2 regions of the Marinococcus halophilus genome follow, and region 2 is predicted to be linked to the other one. Evidence: predicted binding sites of a transcription regulator. Region 2 holds the regulator's gene; the other holds the start of a gene.
The links. Region 2 encodes Rex, which represses fermentation and respiration genes when NADH is low (regulators of the CRP and FNR family bind a similar motif). Its sites were predicted from a motif close to TTGTGAAATATTTCACAA; they were not measured.
Positions count from the first base shown of each region.

Region 1 (10,640 bases), on a different contig from region 2:
CTTGTATGGACAATGGTATCCCATTTTGGATTTTTGTCCTTTCTCTGGTCTCCGGAAGTACTGATGAACCCATGGGTTCAGTTAGGCATTGCAACGCCGGTTCAGTTTATCATCGGTTCCACGTTTTACCGGAGCGCCTATAAATCTCTGCGAAGCGGCAGTGCCAATATGGATGTGCTGGTCGCATTGGGAACCTCGGCTGCTTATTTTTACAGTCTGTATTTTGTGCTCACTGGCAACACGTCTGAGGGCCTGTATTTTGAAACATCAGCTGTGATCATTACACTTATTCTTCTTGGCAAATGGTTCGAAGCGAAAGCGAAAGGACGTACTTCGCGCGCCATTAAATCGCTGCTTTCCTTAAAGGCGGAAACCGCACTGGTTGAACGCGGCGGGGAAGTAACAGAAATAAAAAGTGAAGAGGTTCAGGTGGGCGACGTTGTCCATGTGAAACCGGGCGCGAGAGTGCCGGTTGACGGGGAAGTTATGGACGGCCGGTCGTCTGTGGATGAATCAATGCTTACGGGTGAAAGCATTCCGGTGGAAAAAGACAAGGGAGATCCGGTGATTGGTGCAACGGTAAATGGAAATGGACGTATCCGCATGCGCGCCACCCGGGTCGGCAAGGATACGGCGCTGTCGCAAATAGTCCGGGTCGTCGAAGAAGCCCAGGGCGGAAAGGCAGAGATTCAGCGCCTTGCGGACCGCGTGTCCGGAGTGTTTGTACCGATTGTGATTGGCATCGCACTTTTGACCTTTCTCGCCTGGATCATTTTTGTGGAGCCGGGAGCGCTTGAAGCAGCACTTCTGCCTACCATTGCTATCCTCGTTATTGCCTGCCCGTGTGCGCTCGGCCTGGCCACGCCGACGTCCATCATGGCAGGGTCCGGCAGAGCTGCTGAAAACGGTGTGCTTTTTAAAGGCGGCCAGTATTTGGAAAGCACCGGGGCAGTGGAAACGATTCTTCTTGATAAAACCGGCACAATTACGAAAGGAGAGCCGGCAGTGACTGATATTGTACCGGCACTGGACTGGACAGAGCAGGAGCTGCTAAAGCACGCCGCCGGAGCGGAGCAGTCCTCCGAGCACGCGCTGGCTCAGGCGATTGTCCAGGAGGCAGTACAGAAAAATATTACGCTGCAGCGTGCATCTTCGTTTGAAGCAATTCCCGGCAAAGGAGTGCTCGCAGTCACAGGCGCCGGTACCGTAGCAGTTGGAACAAATGCCTGGCTGGCGGAGCGCCGCGTGGAGGGCATTCCCGAAGGATCTGAAAGCGAAAAGATGGAAGCCGAGGGCAAAACAGTTATGGGTGTAGCAGTAAACGACCGCTTTGCCGGCTGGATTGCCGTCGCTGATACTGTGAAGGAGACGTCCAGGCGGGCAGTAGAACGCATGCAGGCAGCGGGGCTTGAAGTCGTCATGATCACTGGTGATAATGAGAAGACTGCCCACGCCATTGCAGCAGAAGTAGGGATCGACCGCGTGATTGCGCGCGTGCTTCCTGAGCAGAAAAGCAGCGAAGTAACGCGTCTGCAGCGTGAAGGGCGGCGCGTCGCCATGGTCGGGGACGGCATCAATGACGCTCCAGCGCTTGCGACAGCGGATATCGGCATGGCTGTAGGCACAGGCACGGATATCGCCGTGGAGGCAGCCGATATTACGCTCATGCGCGGGGATCTGAACAGCGCAGCAGACGCCGTACTCATGAGCCGAGCAACGATGAAAAACATTAAAGAAAATTTATTCTTTGCGTTTGTGTATAATTCTGTCGGCATTCCTATTGCCGCTATCGGCCTGCTCGCTCCCTGGGTGGCCGGGGCAGCCATGGCGTTCAGTTCAGTTTCCGTCGTACTGAACGCCCTGCGCCTCCAGCGGATGAAAATTTCATAATACAAACAGGCAGGGCCAGGCGGCTCTGCCTTTTGTAATCGGGCTGGGTGGAAAGTATTATGAATCCTGTTCATTACTATATGACTATTAATTTTCTTTTTTTTAAGCTATAATAAGCAGGTAATCTTAGGTCTAATATAACGGTTTGGGTTTCGTGCACAACATTTTCTTAATGAAAAAGTAACTCAAGGAGGCTGTTTAAAATAGCTGCAAACTGTATGTCCCCGTCTATAGTAAACGCTAAAATTACCAATTCTGACTCTATCGATAAAATCACAAAATGCCTGTATCAAAGCGCTACCACTGAGCTTGGCCGGTTAACTGCTTCTATTAACAGTGCTCAGGCAGAGCTAAATTTATTAATGCAGGAGCTTCAAAAATTTAAAAATAAATCCGTTTGATGGCCGAGCTTTAGCACATCTGACAGAAGGCTTATCTATACAAAAAACAGACAGTGGCGCCTGGCCCTGTCTGTTTTTAGTCTGCCCCCATTTTTTTATCCAGGAGGGCGGCTATAACGAACATAAAAATCATACCGATGCTTACGACGAATAAGTCGGGACCGATCCAGCGGGTGAATACCATGCTTAAAATTAATACAGAGAAAAAGGCGATAAAGGTTACATTCGCCGCTGCGAACCGGTGCCTCCGGCCGTGCTGTTTAATGCGTGCAATGACGTAAATAACGGCATTTAACGCCAGGCCGATAAATAACAGGTAGTACAGGTTTAAGGTCAACTCCATAACTCATCGATCTCCTCAATTACATTCTGGTATGTATGCGCGCCCGGGCGTTTTTCATATCACTTTATATGGTAACATGAACTTGAAACAGGCGGTAGAAAAGATAAACTGTGCTTTCGTATGCTACACTGGCTGTAGAAGTTAGTGAGGGAAGGAAGGAACAACGACAATGCAGATAGAAAAATACGAAGGCATGCCTCCAAGCGAAGTGCTTCAGGGCATCTTATATTTACACGCTCAGCTTTTTGAAAAAATGGAACCGATGCACCAGACCCTTGAGCAGGCGGAAGCGTCTCTTGTGCAGGTAGCCAGAGAGGAAGGGAAAATCCTCGGCTACGATATCAGCTACGCAAAAGACGAGGGCGTATGGTACAGCTGGCTGAACGGCATGGAAGAAGCGTTTGAAGATGATGGATGGAGAAGCCGTCTCGTCGGCAATGTGCTTATTCATGCCCGCGAGCAGGGGTACCAGGTTGTACAGACGAAGCTCGCCCACCAGTACCCGGAATTCATTGACATGCTTCAGGCAGCAGGATTTCAGGTGAAAGAGGAGCTGCCGGATGAACGTATCTGGCTCGAAAAGAAACTGTAGTAAACTAAAAGAGGCCGGCCCGGCCTCTTTTTTCATAGGAAGAAATCACGTTTCTTCTCCCGTTGCTTTTCAAACTCGAAGGTATTCGGCATACTGGTGAGAAAGAAAGGGGGCCAAGGCATGAAAAATATGGAAGTGGGGCTGCTGATCCTTCGGGTGGTGACGGGCATAATATTTTTAGCGCACGGAGCAGATAAATTAATGAATGGGATGAGTGCTTCTGCTGCTTCGTTTGGCAGCATGGGTATGCCGGATGGTACAGCGCCTACTGTGGCAGTCATCGAAGCCGTGGGCGGCGTTTTACTTATTCTGGGAGTGCTGACACGGGTGGTCGCCGGCCTGTTTGCGATAATCATGCTCGGAGCAATCGTGACGGTTAAATGGCAGCAGGGGCTGGTTGGAGGCTTTGAGCTCGACCTGATACTTATGGCTGCTTCTATCCATCTGGTGCTTGCCGGAAGCAGGATGCTTGCCTTAAAGAAACGGAAAAAGAAAAAGGTTTTCTAAAACAGTAAACGACCAGCGGAACGTCACCCCCGCTGGTCGTTTATTTCTTTACGCTTTCTCGTTGGAGGTATAAGGCTCCATCTTTTTCCACTGCGTGCGGATTGTCGACGAAGCGACACCATACCGTTCCGCTATTTCTTTTTGCGTGCCGCCGCCTACGGCGTATTCAAGAGCAGCTGCCTGGGCTTCCGGTTTGCGGATCACTGGATTTTCCTGTTCGCAGAACTGAATCCACAAATCCGAAGCTGCAGCTGCTGCATCCGTGGACAGCCGGGAAGAGCTTTCAAGCGTCTCAATCACTTTCTGCTGATCCTCGTTTAAAGCACCAGTCGATGCCGAAGCGGCTTCTTTTGTTTCGGTTTCGGCACCGTCCTCTGTTTCAGCGGAAGGGGAGGCGCTATCTGCTTCCTGGTATTTATCCTGCAGGTCATCCTTGAGCGTGCGGAGCACGTCCGGCAGATGATGAGTAATCCAGCCTGCTTTATCCGCTTCATCGTCCGGCACAGAGCCGGTAACGCTTTTGATGACATCATCGGCGAAGTCGGGATGGAACGGCAGCAGACCAAGCATCGGGTACCACTTATCCTCTACAGGAACTAAAAAGGCAAGGAATACAATGTTTTCCTGCAGATCGCGGAAAAAGGACAAAGGTTCAATATGGTGAACTTCTTCGCTCAGCAGGTCAGTGACTTCGTACCAGTCGTCGGTCATTTTATTCAGGCGGAACAATGACAGGTTATGTCCGGTCCAGTTGGAATAAAGCCGCTGGAGCCGGGGATGCTGATTATTTTGCTCGATCTGCTGGTGAATATTCATCCATTTCCGGCGTTCGTTGCCGTGCAGTAAAAAGTCGGCAAGCGCCAGGTTTTGGACAAATTTATGCCAGGCGTAAGGAAAATAATTCGGCCGGTAGACGCGGCGGTAATAATGGCTGAAATCCCTCCGGCTGTCTTTGTTGGCAGCGGCGGCAAGATCCAGCTGTATGTTGGTTACTTCTTCGGTCGTATAAGCTGGCTGGTTGGCGGGATCGCCGCAGCATTTTTTGTATTTTTTTCCGCTGCCGCAAGGGCACGGGTCATTTCGTGAAATACTCATACATTCAAGCTCCTTCTCACTAGTATGTTGCTATTCCTTCAAATTCTAACATACATTGCCCCAAAATGGGGAATCACTGCGCTTTAAGGGCCTGCGGACAGAGAAAAACCCTCCACAGCGGAAGGGCTATTCAGGCTTTAAGTTTGTTTTAATAAAGGGATCGCTTAGTTTGTTGTCTGCCCGTTCGCGTTTTCCCATACACGGCGGAGCGTATCTGCGCTGTGACGGAAATTATCCGTTTCTTCTTCGTCCAGCGGTAGTTCGATTACTTCCCGTATACCCTCGCGGTTAATTACAGCCGGAACGCCAATGCACAGATTGTGTTCTCCGTACTGTCCCTCGAGATAGGCACTGACGGTCAGAACGCTGTTTTCGTTCTTTAAGATGGCGTTTGTGATGCGGGTAAGGCCCATAGCAATGCCGTGACTCGTAGCGCCTTTACGTTCAATGATTTCATAAGCAGCTCCGCGCACGTCTTTAATCATCTTTTTTACTTCATCTACGCTTTTCCTTTCCTGCTTCTCTGCTAAATCCAGAACGTTCCGGCCGCCCACGTTAGCCTGGCTCCAGACGGCAAGTGAGGTATCCCCGTGTTCACCAATGATATAGGCGTGAGCATTCTGGGCGGCAGTGTCGAAGTAATCACTCAGCATAAACCGCAGGCGGGCAGTATCAAGAATGGTGCCGCTCCCGATGACTCTTTCACTCGAAAGCCCGCTGAACTGCTGCGTGGCATACGTAAGGATATCCACAGGGTTAGTAGCGATAAGAAATATCCCGTCAAAGCCGCTGCCCATTACCTGTCCGACAATATTTTTAAAAATTGCTGTATTTTTGCCAACAAGGTCGAGACGGCTCTCGCCGGGTTTTTGGTTGGCACCGGCTGTAATACATACAATATCGGCATCCCGGCAGTCTTCATACGTGCCAACCCACGTTTTGGTAGGATGGGGCGCAAAGGCTTTGCCGTGGTTCAGGTCCATCACGTCACCTTCGGCTTTGCGTTCATCCAGATCGATGATCACGAGCTCCTCAACGACAGCCTGATTAATTAACGAAAATGCATATCCGCTGCCGACAGCTCCGGCTCCGACAACAACAACCCGGTGGACGTGATTTCTTTTCATGTATAAAATCCCCTTTCGAATTTAAATCATGTGAATACCTGAGCAATATTTATCTACTTGTATTGTGCACTATTTCACAAAAGGATGCAAGCAGGAAGATTATATAATTGTGAACAAATAATGAAATTAAGTATTGGTTAGGTTTTGCAAAGGGAAGAGTCAGAAAAGAGGAGGAATGTTTCAATGGAAAATACATTAAAATACGCCCTCCCGGCAGCATTGACATGGGCGGTTATTGGACTGCTTGCCGGCCTTAATCTGGAGCGGGGATGGCTGTGGGTGCTAGCTTTTGTAGTTTTTGGTTTCCTTGTCAGCTTTGTTACGATGATAATTGCGCAATGGATTATTTCAAAAATAAATATGTAATTAACTCCGGAATAATTAGGGAAAGGTATACGTAACGATTCTAGACAAAAAGGAGCGTGTGGAGATGGAGAGAACAAACAGCCGGCGGCCAGTCATAGCTATAACTGGAGCGAGCGGTTACATCGGAAGAAATCTGATGACGGAGCTGAAGAAGCATGCAGATATTATTGCCCTGTCGAGAAATATAAGCACAAAAGAAAACGAAGAGCACGTAACGTGGCGCTCGTGTGACTTGTTTTCACTAAAGGACGCAGAGAAAGCACTTGAAGGCGCAGATTACGCGCTGTACTTAGTTCATTCTATGATGCCGACGTCCAAATTAACCCAGGGCCGGTTTGAGGATATGGATGTCATTCTGGCGGATAATTTCGCGCGCGCTGCCGAGCAGCAGCAGGTAAAGCAGGTCGTTTATTTGAGTGGCATCATTCCTAAGGCCGACCGGTTGTCCCGTCATTTAAGCAGCCGCCTGGAAGTCGAAAATATCCTAAAGTCGTACCGTACCCCGGTAACTGCCATACGGGCTGGATTAATCGTAGGTCCGCAGGGATCGTCATTCCCTATTCTGGCAAAGCTGGTGAAACGGCTGCCGGTGATGATTCTTCCGAAATGGACACAAACAAAGACCCATCCGATCGCCCTCTCCGATGTATTGAACAGCCTGCAGAAGAGCATCGGGGAAGAGTCACTCTACAACCGCTCCATTGATGTTGGAGGCCCGGATGTCATGACGTACCGGAAAATGATGGGGGTCACATCACAGGTGATGGGGAAAAAGCGGTACGCAGTTACTGTTCCGTTTTTCACCGTGCGTCTTTCCAGACTGTGGGTAAGTGTGACGACTGGAACGCCGAAAAGCCTTGTCTACCCCTTAATTGAAAGCCTGATCCATCCGATGGTGGCCGATCCAGCCAAAAGTGTAAAAGGGATTAGTGATGGAAAAGTTTCATTCCGGGAGGCGGCAGAAAATTCCCTGCGTGAGAGCAGGAAAGATCAGTCCTCCATCCTGGCACGCCTGAAGCCGGCGCCGGTGGAACGGAATGTGCGCTCCGTCCAGCGCGTGACGATTCCAAATGGCAGAGACGCAGACTGGACGGCACGCTACTATATAAAATGGCTGCCGAAGCTTCTGCGCCCGTTTGTAAAAGTGGAAACGACCGACCGTTATCAGTATGGGCTCCGGCCTGCTTTTATGAAAAGAACATTTCTTGAGCTTTCTTATTCCAAGGAGCGCAGTGAAGAAGACCGCGCGCTGTATTATATTACCGGGGGGCTCCTGGCTCAGGTAAACGAAGGAGAGCGGGGCCGGTTGGAATTCCGTAAAATTCCTCATACCAATCAGTGCATTGTAGCGGTCCATGACTACGTCCCGGCTATGCCATGGTATTTTTATCAGTACACCCAGGCATTTATTCACCTTTGGATCATGAACCGCTTTAAAGCCCATCTTGAAAAAGACCAGTGGACGCTAAGAGAATCCTATCCGCTCCAACCGGAGTCATAAATTTTCTTGTTTAATTATAATTTTTTAAAGGAACATGAAACATGATATAAGTAGTTTCCACACAGAAGGGAGACGGTGCCGTATGAGCACCAACCAGTTGATCCGTGATTATTTTGTCAATCACGCAGCGGAGATGGCGAAATCATGGTACGAAACGTTAGAGGAATCAGATAGAGAATCTGTTTACGCAACCACGGATCCAAAAGAAGTCGAGGAGCTGAAGGCCCAGACCTACGAATTTCATTTACACTTTTCAAGCATTTTTGTTGAAGACTGGAATACGTGGGAGAATACCTTAGCAGTATGGATAGATGGCATTATAAGCGATCCTAAGTACTTCCGTACGAAGGACGCGCGGGTTGTCCGGGAAATGATGAGGCACCGGGAGCAGTATACAGCCTATTTGAAGCGTTTTTACGCTGAAGAGCATACCGAGCTTTCCGCCAATATGAAAGAACAGCTTCGGGAGGTCGTCACAAACGGCGTGGACCAGATTATTCTTTCGTATGTGGAAAAATCCAACCGGCTGCTCCTGCAGAAGCTGGAAGCTAAAGAAAGCATCATCAATGAACTGAGTGCACCAATCATTTCGCTGAATAAATCCTCTGCCCTTCTTCCGTTAATAGGAGAAATTGATGAAGAAAGGGCCGCAGTAATACTCGAACACTCGCTTGAGGCGTGTGCGAAAAAACAGGTGTCCGAACTTTTTATTGATCTATCCGGCGTAGCCGGTATTGATACCCATGTTGCCCATCAGATTTTCGGCCTGATCCGTTCGCTGAAGCTGATTGGCGTGAAGCCTGTCCTGGCAGGGATGCGTCCTGAAATTGCCCAGACCTCCGTCAATCTCGGCATTAGCTTTAAAGATGTGCCGATCGCTTCGTCGCTTGCCCAGGCTATGGATCAGGAACACTACAAAGGCCGGCACCCTTTTTAAGGGGCGCCGGCCTTTCTGTGTTTTCAAAACAAATGGACGCTGTTTTTAGACTTTTTCTACAACGTACGTTGGTTTTTCAACGAATTCTTTTCCGCCAAGTTCCTTCGAATGATCGAAATAGCCGCCGAATTTATAGACGACTTTGTACTCGCGGTCAGGTTCTGTAAACAGTTGATTTTCGTTGTTAGAAATAACCGTGACATGATTGTTTTCTACAAAGCTGTCGATTTCACTCGCTTTATAGTTCGTACCTGCGGTTAGTTCGGAAACGGATTGGCTTCCCATATATAATCGCTCCTTTGTTTAATAATTTGTCCACTAGTACAATTACCCGGGATGAAACTGTGTTAATCATACGATTTAATATCCGCCCCGGATGCTTGGCTCCACGTCCTCTAAATAAAACTTCGTCAGCTTCTCCTGCTCCTCCCTGGAGAAGGAAGGCACACTGACTGCTTCGAGGCTGTCAGACACTTGTTTTTCATTCCGGAATCCTGGTATGACGCAGGTAACATCGTCATTATCCAGAATCCAGCGAAGAGCAGCCTGCGCCATCGTACCCCGTTCCTCTTTAATCCACTGGAGGGAGGAACTGAGCTCCACGCCTTTTTGAAACGTAAGGCCGGCAAAAGTTTCCCCGACGTTGAAGGCTTCCCCGTCCCGATTGAAATTGCGGTGGTCATCTTCAGCGAAAGTCGTTTCCTGCGTGTATTTCCCCGTTAATAGTCCGCTGGCAAGCGGTACACGGGTCAGGATGCCGACACCCTGCTTTTTCGCCTGTGGAAACAGTCGTTCTGCCGGCTTTTGGCGGAAAATATTGTAGATCACCTGAAGGGCCTTCACATTCGGATAACGCAGGCATTCCAATCCCTCTTCCACTGTCTCCACGCTGACCCCGTAATGACGGATTTTTCCTTCTTTCTGCAGATCATCAAGCACCTGAAACACCGAGCCGTCTTTTAAAATATCAATCGGCGGGCAGTGAATCTGATAAAGATCCAGGCGTTCGCGTCCAAGATGCTTCAGCGTAGCGTCGAGATAAGCAGTGACGCTTTCCTTCGAATAAGTATTTGGGTCATTGATATCGCCGCCGCGGGCAAACTTGCTGGCAACATGTACTTCCTCTTCCTTCCCTTTCGTTGCTTTTCCGATCAATTCCTCGCTGTGTCCGTCCCCATACACGTCAGCGGTGTCGAAAAAATTCACGCCGGCGTCCATGGCGGCCTCGAGGCCCTTCAGTGCTTCGGTATCATTTGTTGCTCCCCAGGCTCCGCCAATGGCCCACGTGCCAAAACTCAGTTCACTTACGTTCAAATCAGTATCTCCCAATTGCCGATATTTCATATCGTCCACCTGCCTTTTAATCAAAGTATGATACGCTATTCCCGTTCTGCAAATATTTAAGCGTTCTCATGATTGATGGTTTTGATTTGATGCAATGTTTCCTATAATAAAAATAGCTCACTTTAAAGGAGGCGGAGTCCGTGTATTTATTTAAAGAAAAACCGATCAGAAATACGATTGACGTTAATCAACAGGCCCTTGCTCTCATTGAAGACGGCTTCCGGCGCCTGCAGGCAGGAGAGGTAACCATGCCCCCGGTTCTTAGTATGCCAATTGCTGACAAAAACGGTGAAATGGACGCAAAAACGGCGTATGTCAAAGGCATGGATCAGTTTGCCCTGAAAATTTCGACCGGTTTTTTCGACAATCCGGACAAAGGACTTCCAAGCCTTAGCGGCATGATGCTGTTATTTCATTCGGATACCGGCTTCCCGGCAGCGGTACTTCAGGACAACGGATATTTAACCGATGTGCGTACAGGCATCGCCGGTGCTGCAGCAGCAAAGTATCTGGCTAAGGATGAGGCGAAAATTGCAG
Region 1 covers NZ_FVZD01000005.1:301,331-311,970, forward strand. The annotation lists gene B5066_RS03935 (heavy metal translocating P-type ATPase) at 1-1,890, shown strand, start outside; gene B5066_RS03945 (hypothetical protein) at 2,368-2,634, opposite strand; gene B5066_RS03950 (hypothetical protein) at 2,804-3,226, shown strand; gene B5066_RS03955 (DoxX family protein) at 3,347-3,733, shown strand; gene B5066_RS03960 (SEC-C metal-binding domain-containing protein) at 3,782-4,828, opposite strand; gene B5066_RS03965 (L-lactate dehydrogenase) at 4,993-5,955, opposite strand; gene B5066_RS03970 (hypothetical protein) at 6,139-6,321, shown strand; gene B5066_RS03975 (NAD-dependent epimerase/dehydratase family protein) at 6,386-7,822, shown strand; gene B5066_RS03980 (STAS domain-containing protein) at 7,905-8,759, shown strand; gene B5066_RS03985 (hypothetical protein) at 8,805-9,044, opposite strand; gene B5066_RS03990 (aldo/keto reductase) at 9,120-10,103, opposite strand; gene B5066_RS03995 (cyclodeaminase) at 10,244-10,640, shown strand, end outside.
Region 1: a site for Rex is predicted at 6,018-6,035, ahead of B5066_RS03965 (L-lactate dehydrogenase). Genes of this name have one in related genera too.

Region 2 (10,640 bases):
ATTTAAATGCTCGAAGACGGGCGCCTTGTCGCCAAAGCGGAAGGTAAGGTCTTCTGCTTTTAGTACATCGTTGCCACTCTGCCGGTCAATGTCGAAGCGCAGGGAGGCAGATTTGCCGTCCCGCTGCGGTTTGTCGAGCTTATCCATTTTTTCGAGCTTTTTCCGCCGGCTCTGGGCCCGTTTTGTCGTAGAGGCGCGCACAATATTTTTCTGCACAAAGTCTTCAAGCTCGGCAATTTCCTTCTGCTGCTTTTCATAGGCCTGCATTTCCTGTTCAAACAGTTCCGCCCGTTTTTCCTGAAAGGCACTGTAGTTGCCGTAAAATAAGCGGGCTTTTTTATGAATGATTTCATACACCTTCGTCACGATCTGGTCCAGAAAATACCGGTCGTGGGAGACGATCAGGACAGCACCCGGATAGCTGCTTAAATACTGTTCGAGCCAGCGGAGGGTATCCATATCCAAATGGTTGGTCGGCTCGTCAAGAATCAGGAGATCGGGCCGGGACAGCAGCAGCTTGCCAAGGGCAAGTCGGGTCTTCTGGCCGCCGCTCAGTGACTGCACCGGTGTGTCGAGAGAGAAGCTGCCAAAGCCAAGGCCGGCAAGCACCGTGCGGATGTCGGATTCATAGCGGTAGCCGCCGCGGGCTTCGAATTCCTGCTGGCGCTGATCGTAATCGGCCATTAGCTTTTCGTAGGCTCTGGCGTCATCAATAATGTCGGGCTCAGCCATTCTTGCCTCCATGCGGCGCAGCTCGGCTTCAGCTTTTTGAAGGTGGGTAAAAACATCGAGCATTTCATCCCACATGGTTTTATCGCTGTTCAATCCGGTATGCTGCTCAAGGTATCCGAATGTCGTGCCTTTTGGCATCGTGACGGAGCCGGAATCATACGAGGATTCGCCAGCAAGAATTTTCAGAAGGGTGGATTTGCCGGCCCCGTTGTTGCCGACCAGGGCGACCCGCTCGCCTTCCTTGACTTCAAGTTTTATTTGATCAAGTACGGTTTCTGCCCCAAAAGACTTGGTGACAGCCGAACATTGAAGTAAAATCATATTTATATAGCTCCTTTAATTACAACTCTGATAATATCAGTGTATCGTACTTTTCCGTGAAACGCGAAACAGGATAAGTCTCGTGCATGACAAGCGTTTCGGTACGTTTTCACGGGGACACATGCTATACTGTCTACAGACGATGACAATACATTTAGGTGGAAATAACTATGAATACAGACCAGCAAAAAATTCCGCAGGCAACCGCAAAGCGGCTGCCCCTATATTATCGATTTCTAGAAAGCCTGTATGCAACAGGCAAAACCCGCGTTTCTTCAACGGAGTTGAGCGAGGCGGTGAAAGTGGACTCGGCAACGATCCGCCGGGATTTTTCGTATTTCGGTGCCCTCGGCAAAAAAGGCTACGGCTATAACGTCCAGTATCTGCTGTCGTTTTTTCGGAAAACCCTGGACCAGGACGAGGCAACGGACGTCGTGCTTCTTGGTGTCGGGAATCTCGGCAAAGCGCTGCTTCGCTATAATTTCTCCAAAAATGAAAACACTCGGATTGTGGCTGCATTTGATATTAATAAGGATATGGTGGGCGAGCAGATTGGAAATGTGCCGGTGTATCACACCGACGATCTGGCAGAAAAGCTTGAAGAACATAACGTGTCCGTAGCGATGCTCACGGTGCCATCCGCCGCCGCCCAGACAACTGGAGAAAAACTGGTGGAGGCAGGCATCAGCGGTATTTTAAATTTCACGCCGGCACGTTTATCCGTGCCGGCATCTGTACGCGTGCATCATATCGATCTTGCCATCGAGCTGCAGACACTCGTGTATTTTCTGAAAAATTATCCGCTGGACAGCGAATAGGGCTGCCGGGGGAAGACGTATATTAATCTATTAAAAAGGGACCGCCGAATACTGGCTGGTCCCTTTTGCTATTTCTTTTTGTTCTGCTCTGCCATGAGGCGCAGATAGTTGAAGCCCATAACGAAGTCATAGGCAGCAAAGGCGGCAAGCAGAATACTCCAGAATGACCAGGAGGACTCGCTGACGGAAAAATACGTAAACATCAGCAGCACTCCGCCCAGCACAAAGTAAAAAAGGGCAGCGGTGGAAGCTTTCATATTACATCAACCCCTGAACAAGCAGAATGAGTGCACCCTCGGCTTCACGCATAATACGCTCAATTTCATCCTGAAACAGTACCTGAATGCCAACCACAAACGCGTTCATGACAGAGTGAACGATAATCGGCACAATGATCCGTCCGGTTTTAACATACAAATAAGCAAACACAAAGCCGATCATGGTATAAACGAGCAGGTGCGTAAAATCCAAATGCACAGCAGCAAATATCAAAGAGCTGATGATGGCGGCAACGAAAAAGTTTGTGCGCTTGTACAGGGAGCCAAATATAGCTTTACGGAATACAAGCTCTTCAAGAATCGGGCCGATCACCGCCACGATAATTACAAAGGCTGGCATGCTGTTAACGAGCTCGATAATCTGCGCCGTATTTTCGGAGGCTGAATCAATGCCGAGCAGGTTCTGCTCAATCAGGCCGGCAACAATCTGACCGGCGTAGGCAAGGGCAAAGCCGATGAAAATCCAGGCAGTAGCGTTGGGCCATGGCATCTTCGGTTTATTAAACGCGAGCTGTTGGCCGCGTTCCGGGATTAACAAAATCAAAATGACAATTAAAGCGGTAATAAAGCTTGCAAAAATCCAGAAGTATGAAGCCTGCTGGTCGGAATCAAAGCTGCCTATAGCTAAAAGAGCCGGAACGGCAACGATGCCCGAGAGCTGCATAAGTACGTAAATGATAACAATGCTCCAGTAACGTGCGGCCATGGAAGGAAATCACTCCTAATCTTCGGTTAAATCTGTGTTAGAACGCTCCTATTGTATCACAGGTCTCTGCAGGAATAATAAAGAGAGCAACTGCGAATTTATGACAATTTTCAAATAGAAGGTTAACAAAGAGAGCAGCAGGGAATGTGAATGCAGGTGCCATCAAGCACCGGAGTGGGAAAAGACAGAAAAAATTTTCGGTTCCCTCTTGCAAACAAAGCCCAGGTTGATTAATATAATAATTGGGTTTAGCACTCGGGTTTAATGAGTGCTAACAAAATGGTGTTACTGTCGTTTCCGTTACATATAACGGACGATGAAAATATTCTAAGGAGGTTGTTTTCTTTGTTAAAGCCTTTAGGTGATCGACTCGTACTCGAACAAGTGGAATCAGAAGAAAAAACTGCTGGCGGTATTGTGCTGCCGGACTCCGCCCAGGAGAAACCACAGGAAGGACGCGTGGTGGCTGTTGGTTCCGGAGCTTTAAAAGACAACGGTGAACGCGTAACGCCGGAAGTAAGCGAAGGCGATATCGTCGTTTATTCGAAGTTTGCAGGCACAGAAGTAAAATACGACGGCAAAGAATATTTGATCGTTCGCGAAAGCGACATCCTCGCGGTAGTTCAGTAATCAGCTTCATTTCGAAATCAATATTTCATTAGGAGGATTTCATCATGGCTAAAGATATTAAGTTTAGTGAAAATGGCCGCCGCGCGATGCTCCGCGGTGTGGACGAACTGGCAAACGCTGTAAAAGTAACGCTTGGACCGAAAGGCCGTAACGTTGTTTTGGAGAAAAAGTTCGGTTCCCCGCTTATCACCAATGACGGTGTAACCATCGCCAAAGAAATCGAACTCGAAGATAACTTTGAAAATATGGGTGCGCAGCTTGTATCCGAAGTTGCCAGCAAAACGAATGACATTGCCGGTGACGGTACGACTACAGCAACCGTGCTCGCCCAGGCAATGATTCAGGAAGGCCTGAAAAACGTTACGTCCGGTGCGAACCCAATGGGTATCCGCCGCGGTATGGAGAACGCGACCAAGGTAGCGGTCGAGGAACTCCGTAACGTCAGCAAGCCAATTGAAGGCAAAGAATCCATCACGCAGGTCGGTGCTATTTCCGCAGGCTCTGAAGAAATCGGCCAGATCATTGCAGAAGCGATGGAGCGCGTAGGAAACGACGGCGTTATCACAGTCGAAGAATCCCGCGGCCTTGAAACAGAGCTTGAAGTTGTGGAAGGTATGCAGTTTGACCGCGGCTATGCTTCCCCGTACATGGTTTCCGACAATGAATCCATGACTGCAGAGCTCGATAATCCGTACATCTTAATTACGGACAAGAAGCTTACAAACATCCAGGAAGTACTTCCGCTGCTTGAACAGGTTGTACAGCAGAACCGTCCAATCCTCATCATCGCAGAAGATGTGGAAGGCGAAGCGTTGGCAACACTCGTTGTTAACAAGCTGCGCGGCACATTCAACGCAGTAGCAGTGAAAGCACCAGGCTTTGGCGACCGTCGTAAAGCAATGCTTGAAGATATTGCTACCCTTACCGGTGGTACGGTCATTACAGAAGATGTAGGTCTTGACCTGAAAACAGCGACAATTGATCAGCTCGGTCACGCTAACAAAATCACGATCGATAAAGACAACACAACGATCGTAGAAGGAAGCGGCGATCCGCAGACGATCAGCGCACGTGTTACACAGCTTCGTACGCAGATGGAAGAAACGACTTCCGAATTCGACCGTGAAAAACTTCAGGAGCGCCTCGCGAAGCTTGCCGGCGGCGTAGCCGTTGTTAAAGTCGGCGCAGCTTCTGAAACGGAAATGAAAGAGCGCAAGCTCCGCATCGAAGACGCCCTCAGCTCTACACGCGCAGCGGTAGAAGAAGGCATTGTCTCCGGCGGCGGTACCGCGCTGATGAACGTCTACAAAAAAGTAGAAGAAGAAATGAACAACACAACAGGCGACGAAGCAACCGGCGTGAAAATTGTTCTCCGTGCCCTCGAAGAACCACTCCGTCAGATTGCTCATAACGCAGGCCTTGAAGGCTCCGTTATCGTTGAGCGCCTGAAAACAGAAGCAGTTGGACACGGCTACAACGCAGCGACCGGCGAATGGGTAAACATGATTGACGCAGGCATTGTCGATCCTACAAAAGTTACCCGCTCCGCGCTGCAAAACGCATCGTCCGTATCCTCCATGTTCCTGACAACCGAAGCAGTTATCGCCGATATCCCAGAAGAAAATGGCGGCGGTGCCGGCGGCGGCATGCCAGACATGGGTGGCATGGGCGGAATGGGCGGCATGATGTAGGGCCAACAGGATGTTGGTCACCCGGACGGCTGCGACAGGACGTCGCGGCTTGCGTCCGGGCTCCGCTCAATCCTATGCTATAACCCAGTTTTAATGAAAATGAGCAGAATGCTAATATTTTGCTAACATTTGAATAGAATTTACTTTAAGCTTCTCATGAGTTCACTGAACTTGTGGGAAGCTTTTTTATATTGTTTTTAGTCATTAGGAGCGAAGGCTAGTACCTGTTAGACGAACAACCCAATCGCTAAAAAAGTAAACTGGATACTCGGACACAATAATCGTAAAGTTCTCAATAACTTCTCCAAATCCTCTCTTCAATGAAGTCAAAATCATCTAAAAGCTCTCTTCCATTAGATTTCTGGCTTTACTTTAATATGGTAAAATTTAGCCGATATATGTAAAAAAGGGGGGAGTTTAATGAGGTATAAAGAAAAGAAAAAATGGTATAAACGGATTCCGGGATATCGTTCCAGGGTGAAGTGGAAGATGATTACAGCTTCTATTATTTATGCTTTAATTTTATTTGTTATACTAGTTCCAACTGATTCTTCTACAGAAATAGCTGGGGAAAATACGGCCGAAGATGCTACAGAATTAGAAGCAGAAGATGCTACAGCAGCTACGGATAAGCAAAAGAATAACGAAGAGAAAGAAAAACAGAAAGCGAAGGAAGAGCGTGAGGCTGAGGAAGAGGCTGAGCAGGAAGCCAAGGAAGAGGAAGAGCGCCAGGCTGAAGAAGCCGAGCGGGAAGCAAGGAAAGAAGAAGAGCGCCAGGCTGAAGAGGAAGCGGAGCGGGAAGCCAAGGAAGAAGAGGAGCGTCAGGCTGAAGAGGAAGCGGAGCAGGAAGCCAAGGAAGAGGAAGAACGCCAGGCTGAAGAGGAAGCGGAGCAGGAAGCCAAGGAAGAGGAAGAACGCCAGGCTAAAGAGGAAGCGGAGCAGGAAGCCATGGAAGAGGAAGAGCGTCAGGCTGAAGAAGAATCCAGCGGATCTGCTTCCCAGGAGCAGGCGGTCAGGCAGGCTCAGAGTTATCTGGACTATACAGCCTTTTCTAAATCAGGGTTGATCGAGCAATTAGAATATGAGGGCTTTAGCACAGAGGATGCAACATACGCTGTGGAAAACATCACAGTGGACTGGGAGGAGCAGGCGGTCAGCCAGGCTCAGGATTATCTGGAATACACCGCATTCTCCGAATCAGGATTGATTGAGCAATTGGAGTATGATGGTTTCAGTTCATCGGAAGCGGCTCATGGTGTGACAAACGTCTCAGTGGACTGGGAGGAGCAGGCGGTGCTTCAGGCCGAGGATTATCTGGAGTACAGTTCTTTTTCAAGACAGGGCCTGATTGATCAATTGACCTTTGAAGGGTTCAGCACAGAGCATGCCACCTATGCTGCCGGCCAGGTTGGTTTATAATAGACATATTGATTTTAAGGGAACAGCAAAGGCTGCTCCCTTTATTCATAGGCAATGGCTTTTACAATGAAAAGGTATAAAAGAATGTTGAATAAACAAATGAATTTCATTTGGGAGGAAATGCTATGAAAAACATACGATGGGGCATTATAGGGTGCGGTAACGTGACAGAGGTGAAAAGCGGTCCTGCCTTTCAATTGGCCGAAAACAGCTCCCTACAGGCGGTGATGAGAAGAAATGGAGAAAAGGCGAGGGATTATGCGGAACGTCACGGGGTGCCCAGCTGGTACGATAAAGCGGAGGACCTTATCCATGACGCTGAAGTGGATGCCGTTTATATTGCCACGCCGCCTTCTTCGCACAAGCAATATACGATCATGGCTGCCGACGCAGGGAAGCCAGTATATGTGGAAAAACCAATGGCAGGCAGCACAGACGAATGTGCAGAAATGATAAAAGCCTGTGAAAATAACGGTGTACCGTTGTTTGTTGCCTACTATAGGAGATCTCTGCCGCGTTTTCGAAAGGTGAAAGAGCTGCTGGATGCCGGAAGCATTGGAGAGGTGCGGTTTGCTTCTATTCAGCAGACCCAGCCCATCGTTCAAAAAGATGAAAAAGGCGAATGGCCGTGGAGGGTAAACCCTGAAAAGAGCGGTGCAGGTCTATTCTACGACGTAGGCTCTCATACGCTGGATCTCTTTGATTACCTGCTCGGTCCTTTAAGCGATGTAAAGGGTTCTGCGGTCAATCTGGCTGATTCCTATGCGGCTGAAGACACGGTGAGCGGCACATGGAAATTTGAAAGCGGAGCTGTCGGGATAGGTGTATGGAATTTTTCTTCCTATAATAAAGAAGACGATAACCGCATTGTTGGCACAAAAGGGGAAATAACGTTCTCGACGTTTGACGACAAGCCGATTATCCTTCTGAACGAAGCCGACGAAGAGTTTTTTTATATCGAGCATCCGAAGCATATTCAGTATCACCATATTCAATCTATTATTGATGAACTGCTTGGGAAAGGAACTTGTCCAAGCACCGGTGAAACGGCGTTCCGTACTAATCAGGCAATGGAAGAATTAGTAAAAGAATATTATTAGAAGGTCTTCGCTAAGCGTTATTTATTGACGTTTGGCGAATTTTATATTAGCATATGCTTATATAATAAAACGATGGTAGGTGAATGTATGGAAAAGATTAAACCGGAAATTAAAGACACTGCTTCTGTGCTGAAGCTTTTGGGCGATAACACCCGTCTTTCCATTGTCAGCCTTGTACAAAACCATGAATGCTGCGTATGTGAATTCGTGGAGCTTCTGGATATGTCGCAGTCATCGGTGAGCCAGCACCTCCGAAAGCTCCGGGACGCCGGTCTTGTTAAAGAGCAGCGGAAGGGCCACTGGATTTTTTATTCGTTTAACCGGGAGCACCCTTCTGCAGAAATGGTGGAGGACATACTCCAGCATGTACCGGATCAAAACGAAAAGCTGCAGCAGCTGGAACGGGACGGCCTGCGCATTAATTGCGACTGAGGATCATCACCACTGGAATTAATATTTTGTGAAATGAGGATGCAGTAATGAGTAAAAAGAAATTGTATTTTTTATGTACAGGTAATTCCTGCCGCAGCCAGATGGCTGAAGGCTTCGGCCGTTATTTCCTGGGAAATGACTGGGAGGTCCGTAGTGCCGGTATCGAAGCCCACGGCCTTAATCCAAATGCGGTCGAAGCCATGAACGAAGTCGACATCGATATTTCCACGCAGGAGTCGAGCATGATCGATCCGGAGTATTTAAACAATGCGGACATGGTGGTTACGCTTTGCGGGGATGCTAACGACAAGTGTCCAATGACCCCTCCGCACGTTACGAGGGAGCACTGGGGCTTTGATGACCCGGCAAAAGCAGAGGGCACAGAGGAAGAACGCTGGGCGGTTTTCCAGCGCGTACGTGATGAAATTAAAAACCGTATTCAAAAATTTGCAGAAGAAGGAAAGGAGTCGTTTTATGACGGAAGAACGAATTTATGATGTGATTATCGCGGGTGCCGGCCCGGCCGGCATGACGGCGGCCGTGTACGCCTCGCGGGCGGAAATGGATACGCTCATGCTTGAGCGCGGTGTGCCCGGCGGGCAGATGGCCAACACCGAGGACGTGGAAAACTACCCGGGCTTTGACCATATCCTCGGACCCGACCTGTCGACGAAAATGTTCCAGCACGCCCAGAAGTTCGGCGCGGCGTACGCCTACGGCGACGTCTCCCGCGTCGAGGACGGCAAGGAATACAAAACGGTTTATGCCGGCAGCAAGCAGTACAAAACGCGGTCGCTGATCATTGCGACCGGCGCGGAGTACAAGCAGCTCGGCGTCGAGGGCGAGCAGGAGCTCGGCGGCCGCGGCGTGTCCTACTGCGCGGTGTGTGACGGCGCCTTTTTCCGGAACAAGGAGATCGTGGTCGTCGGCGGCGGGGACTCCGCCGTCGAGGAGGCGGTGTACCTGACCCGGTTTGCCGACAAGGTGACGGTCATCCACCGCCGCGATGAGCTGCGGGCGCAGAAGATCCTGCAGCAGCGCGCGTTTGTGAACGACAAGATCGACTTCAAGTGGAGCACGGTCGTCAAAACGATCAACGGCGACGGCGGCAAGGTCGGAAGCGTCACGCTGACGGACCTGAAGACCGGCGAGGACTATGACTTTGATACGAGCGGGGCGTTCATCTACATCGGGCTGCTGCCGCTGAACGGGGCGTTTCTCGACCTCGGCATCACGAACGACGAGGGCTATATTGAAACGAACGAGGACATGGAAACGAAGATTCCGGGCGTGTTCGCTGCCGGCGACATCCGGGACAAGTTCCTGCGCCAGATCGTCACGGCCACCGGCGACGGGTCACTCGCGGCGCAGACGGCGCAGCAGTACGTGGAAGAACTGAAAAACGCGGTCGAAGCGTAGGCGCTCCCCCTGAAAACTATTACTGAACCACCCGCTTTGCCTTGAAGGCAGAGCGGGTGGTTTTTTATAGTAGTGGTAAAATAATAGAAAGTGATCACTTAGAGACTTGTACTGTTTTCATGAAAGGAGACGTGGAATGATAAATTATCCGTTCAGAAAAATTACAATCGGCCTGTTGATTTTCGGACCGGCATTTCTTGCCGGATGCAGCGCGGAGGAAGATGACGGGGAGCCGGAAGAAAATACGGAAGAAGCTGGGGAGGCTGTTGGTTCAGTTTCTGAAGCAAGCACTGAAGACTGGAACGTGGAAGTGCTGGCGGAAAACCTCGACGTGCCGTGGTCGTTAAATATTCATGAAGACACGTACTATATGACTAACCGCGGAGGCGACGTAATCGAAGTAACTGGGGAAGAAAAAGAACGGCTGCCGCTCGCCGCAAGTGATGAAATAGTAAACGAAGGGGAGGGCGGCCTGCTTGGCTTTGTACTGGCCGAAGATTTTGCCGACTCCTCGAAAGGCTATGCGTACTACACGTACCGCCAGAATGATGGGGCACTCGCTAACAAAGTGGTTGCTGTGGAACGTGAAAGCAGTCAATGGAGTGAAACGGAGGTACTGCTTGATGATATTCCGGGAGACCGGATCCATAATGGGGGCCGGCTGGAAATTGGGCCGGATGGTTATTTATATGCCACCGCCGGAGATTCAGACGAGCCATCGCTTGCACAGGACGAAGACAGCCTGGCTGGCAGCATACTGCGGATGACGGTCGACGGAGAAGTACCGGAGGGCAACCCGTTTGAGAATTCTTATGTCTACAGCTACGGGCACCGGAATCCGCAGGGGATCGCGTGGAACAGCACCGGGAAGCTGTACAGCTCAGAGCACGGGCCGAATGCCCAGGATGAAATCAATGTTATCGAACCTGGAAATAACTACGGCTGGCCGGAAATTACCGGCAGTGAATCGGCAGAAGACCTGGACGCGCCGGTTGTCCAATCGGGAAGCACTACATGGGCACCGTCAGGCACGGCCTTCCTCGAGGACACCCTTCTAGTGGCGGGGCTACGCGGAGAGAGCCTGTATGCCTATG
Region 2 covers NZ_FVZD01000004.1:7,858-18,497, forward strand. The annotation lists gene B5066_RS01220 (ABC-F family ATP-binding cassette domain-containing protein) at 1-1,053, opposite strand, end outside; gene B5066_RS01225 (redox-sensing transcriptional repressor Rex) at 1,224-1,871, shown strand; gene B5066_RS01230 (DUF4305 domain-containing protein) at 1,940-2,128, opposite strand; gene B5066_RS01235 (CPBP family intramembrane glutamic endopeptidase) at 2,130-2,855, opposite strand; gene groES (co-chaperone GroES) at 3,201-3,485, shown strand; gene groL (chaperonin GroEL) at 3,530-5,176, shown strand; gene B5066_RS01250 (Ltp family lipoprotein) at 5,597-6,595, shown strand; gene B5066_RS01255 (Gfo/Idh/MocA family protein) at 6,721-7,695, shown strand; gene B5066_RS01260 (ArsR/SmtB family transcription factor) at 7,783-8,127, shown strand; gene arsC (arsenate reductase (thioredoxin)) at 8,175-8,624, shown strand; gene trxB (thioredoxin-disulfide reductase) at 8,602-9,546, shown strand; gene B5066_RS01275 (PQQ-dependent sugar dehydrogenase) at 9,683-10,640, shown strand, end outside.